DNA from 2 places in the Paenibacillus sp. B46(2026) genome. Region 2 is predicted to be linked to the other one. Evidence: riboswitches for the same ligand, from Rfam matches in the RefSeq annotation. Region 2 holds a riboswitch; the other holds the start of a gene.
The links. A riboswitch is a leader RNA that binds a small molecule or an ion and turns the genes downstream of it on or off. The one in region 2 is predicted to bind cyclic di-AMP.
Positions count from the first base shown of each region.

Region 1: linked by a shared signal. The riboswitch ahead of AC1S8V_RS17460 (3D domain-containing protein) and the one ahead of AC1S8V_RS16585 (C40 family peptidase) in region 2 are both predicted to bind cyclic di-AMP.

Region 1 covers NZ_CM165907.1:3,921,677-3,923,878, reverse strand. Annotated here, with positions in the region: gene AC1S8V_RS17470 (ABC transporter substrate-binding protein/permease) at 1-214, shown strand, start outside; gene AC1S8V_RS17465 (amino acid ABC transporter ATP-binding protein) at 201-923, shown strand; cyclic di-AMP (ydaO/yuaA leader) riboswitch at 1,140-1,336, shown strand; gene AC1S8V_RS17460 (3D domain-containing protein) at 1,339-2,010, shown strand; gene AC1S8V_RS17455 (polysaccharide deacetylase family protein) at 2,126-2,202, opposite strand, start outside.
Region 2 covers NZ_CM165907.1:3,728,205-3,730,406, forward strand. Annotated here, with positions in the region: gene asnB (asparagine synthase (glutamine-hydrolyzing)) at 1-711, opposite strand, end outside; gene AC1S8V_RS16585 (C40 family peptidase) at 920-1,393, opposite strand; cyclic di-AMP (ydaO/yuaA leader) riboswitch at 1,399-1,532, opposite strand; gene AC1S8V_RS16590 (response regulator transcription factor) at 1,702-2,202, opposite strand, start outside.

The sequences.
Region 1 (2,202 bases), 190 kb from region 2:
TAATGAGTTCGTGACGATTATCAAGGAATCCTCCATCATCTCTGTTATCGGTATGGTGGACATTATGTATCAGGCTAGTGTGGTCAAAAACATTACGTATCAAGGGATGAGTCCGTTTCTAATTGCGGCAGCCATTTACTTTGTGTTGACGTTCATTTTGTCCAAGCTGCTGGGACGACTGGAAAGGAAGTTGAGTGCAAGTGATAGACGTTAGACAATTACACAAATCCTATGGAAACAATGATGTACTGAAGGGTGTTAATGTGACCATTGGCAAAGGCGAGGTTGTTGTTGTCATCGGTCCTTCCGGTTCAGGGAAAAGTACGTTCTTGCGTTGTCTGAACCTGCTTGAACAGCCTTCATCGGGTGAGATTGATTTTGAGGGGGTGTCGATCACAGACCCGAAGCACAACATCAATGCGACTCGTGAAAAAATGGGCATGGTGTTCCAGCATTTCAACCTGTTCCCACACAAAACGGTACAGCAAAACATCACGATTGCTCCGATTAAAGTGAAGAAACAATCCACGCAGGAAGCGGAGAAAATCGCTGCTGATCTGCTTAACACCGTGGGCTTGTACGATAAAAAAGATACATTCCCGAATCAGCTGTCCGGTGGACAGAAGCAGCGGATCGCCATTGCAAGAGCATTGGCCATGCAGCCGCATGTTATGCTGTTCGACGAGCCTACTTCGGCACTGGACCCCGAGATGGTCGGTGAAGTATTGGATGTCATGAAACGTCTTGCAGAAGGCGGGATGACCATGGTTATCGTGACGCATGAGATGGGTTTTGCACGTGAAGTGGGAGACCGGATCCTGTTCATGGATGGCGGGGTTATTGTAGAAGAGGGAACACCAGACGAAGTGTTTGGAGCACCCAAACATTCACGTACACGTGATTTTCTTGCTAAAGTACTCTAAATTAGATTATTCAAATAGTGTTACTGACTTTAAGTCGGTAACGCTATTTTTATGCGAATTAGTCACCTACAGACCGAAAAGTAACTTTTCTGTTACCTAATACAAAGGCATCGGGTCACACAACATTTCTGAATTATCCAGTATTCTTACAGATGATGATGCGCTAAAAACCATTTGGTAAGAATTACTACAAGTTCAGGTTACAAAATTGTGATATATTGAACTCTGCCGAAACTTCCGGACAGGAAGTGCGGGGGATGTAACGATGCAGATTGTGCAGGGGAAGATCGATAGCACACTGCTTGGGGTGAATTAGGGGTACATAATGTTTCAAAATGTAACGAAAAACCTATAGGGTGGGCTCCTCATCCGAATCCGACAACTAACTTCGCAGGCATAATGAGGGAGGAAGACCATGATTAACAAGAAACGTATAGCCAAAACAGCAGTAGCATTATTGACAACAGCAATGCTTATTCAAGCCGTTCCGGCTCACGCAGATTCAGTTCATGTGGCCAAAGAGGGGGATACCTTCTACACCTTATCAAAACAATATGGAGTAGCACTTAACACGTTGGTTAAAGCAAATAACGACATTTCGCCCTACAACATTTATGGTGGTTTGAAAATTACGATCCCCGGCAAAGCAAATAATGTTGCTGCTGCCGCAACGGAAAGCAAGACTCAAGCGAAGACGGTTACCACAGCAAGCTTGGACGTTAACGCAGATAACAAAGTGGTTCAAGCCTGGGGCAAAACGTTTGATTACAGTAAAGCAGTGAATGTGAAAGCAACGGCGTACTCTGCAGATCCGTCTGAAAATGGAGGATGGGGTGCTGTGGATTACTTCGGCAATGATCTTGAACTGGGTACGATTGCTGTTGATCCAAGTGTGATTCCACTTGGAACCAAAGTACTGGTCACTGGTCACAGCCATCCAGGATTGCCAAAACAGGCTTTTGTAGCCACAGCACGTGATGTGGGCGGTGCAATCAAGGGTCACCGGATTGATATCTTCATTCCTGGTAGCAAGCAGTCCGTAAGCACATTTGGTTTTCAGGATATCGAGCTCTACATTCTGAAGTAGAAAGTAAATTACATCCTAATGAATTCAAACTGGGTGTCTGCCAGTCGCTAACTTGCGATTGAACAGGCACCCTTTTAACATTTGCAATCATTTCCTAACACGGATCAAGGACATCCTAATCTTTGGCCTTCGGCAATCCCAACATTTCGTCCAAGGTGACGAGTTCATATCCGCGGTTACGCAGTTCCTCAA
Region 2 (2,202 bases):
CTCTACTAAATCGGAATAGGACCTGTTTTCATTTGGCTCAAACTTCACTTCGTAATACGGTTTAATGATCAATTCATTATCCTGTACAATCAAATAATGGCCGGCTTTCAATTTATGGATTCCTTTGAACATGGTTGAAGGTTCAGGTACATATTGAAATGTAAGATAATGATATAGTGCATTCTCATCTACTTCCCGATCAATCCTACCTGAAGCCAGTATCGATTTAATTTCAGAACCAATCATGTATCCAAAGGCGGTTTCACTGAAATATACAGGCTTTATCCCGAAATGATCCCTTGCCGCAAATAAAAGATCTTTTTTTCGATCCCATATGGTGAAACCAAACATGCCCCGTAAATAGCTGACACATTTAATTCCAACGTCTTCATAAAGCCTCAGCAGCACTTCAGTATCCGAATCTGTATAAAATGTATGACCTTTTTGGCTTAACCAATCCTTCAACTCTTTATAATTATAAATCTCCCCATTGAATACAAGCCAAATATCTTTGGTCTCATTGGTCATGGGCTGTGCCCCGTGCTCGATATCCAGTATACTTAGTCTCCTAAAACCCAGACCGATATGATCATGGATATACATCCCTTCATCATCTGGGCCACGATGAGCTATGGAGTCTGTCATATGTTGCAGAATATTTGCATCTACTGGCATACGATACTTGTTATATAAACTTACAAATCCACACATTGGGCTATTCTCCTCTAATCGATATAAGATTAGTTTAGCTTTTATGTATGTGGAATCTGTGAAAGGTTAATGTCCACATCATAAATCACAGTTTGTTAAGTTATTTACTTATTTATTGGTTTAGTTCACTGAGAATGGCTTTATCTGTTCGAGGCAAGTTGCTAAACAAAATGGAAAAACCCGTGAATTACCCACGGGCTTGTCCATTTTAATGACTATCGTCAACCATTTTAAGATAGTTCTGCTCGCTAACCACTCGACGAGCTGTAACATATTTGGTTTTATAATAACTTTCAGATAAGCTACTAATTCGAACACCCTTACTGCTTGATGAATGTGCAAATTGATTGTCACCTACATAAATACCTGCATGGGAAATGCTGCGACCATTCGTATTAAAGAAAACGAGATCCCCTGGGCGTAGTTCTTCTTTCTCTACAAACGATCCCTTTGTTGCTTGCATACTAGAAGTGCGCGGCAAATCTAGTTTAAACTTATTAAAAACATACAGGATAAAACCGGAACAATCAAAACCAGATGTTGTTGTCCCACCATAAAGGTATGGCGTTCCAACCACTTCTTTTATTTCTTCTGTTAGTTTTGCCTGACTAGCAAATGCCCCTGTTGCTGTGGAGGTAAATAAAACTGCTGCTCCAAGCACCGATAAAATAACTTTCTTCAAACTTTTGTTCCTCCCTTAGATGCCTACGGAGTTAGCTTAAGGATTCGGTTAAAGGCTCCCTATATTCTTTTCTTGCAAGAATAATTCACCCAACAAATGGTTCCCCCGTTTTCAATACGAAATTCGGCAAAAATAGTTAAATATTTGTAACCTATAGAATATTATATTGTTAAATTGTGTGGATTTAATGTGGAATTCTCGTATATCTTATACTAAAAAAGAAAAGAAACGACCGTCTCCTGCTAAACTTAGGGAGGATCGCTTCTTAGCACAAGTTCTTTTTGTATTGCCGAATTCTAGTTATAAGTTCAAGGCTCCTCTACACTATACAACCACTTATACCCTATGCCCCAAACCGTTTGAATGGGATTCTGTTCCAAGCCAGCCAACTGCAACTTCTCCCGGATATTTTTCACATGGGTGTCTACGACTCGGTTATCCCCAAAAAAGTCACTTCCCCAGAGACGTTCTATGATTTCATCTCTAGAGAAAACTCTTTGTGGATGCTCGGCCAATATAAGCAATATATCAAGTTCTTTTTGGGTCAAATCCAAATTTGTGTCAAGTACCATAACCTGTCTTCGATCTGGATAAATAATCATGTCTGTATACATGATTTTTTTACCGATTTCTTTGAGGCTTAGAGACTGTGAAGATCGTCGAATAAGCGCAAACAAGCGAGCAATGAGTTCATCTGAATTTACAGGTTTCACCATATAATCATCAGCACCGGCACCTAACCCATGTACCTTATCCTTCACATCCCCTCGAGCTGTAAGCATCAATATAGGTGTTTCACTAAACGATCT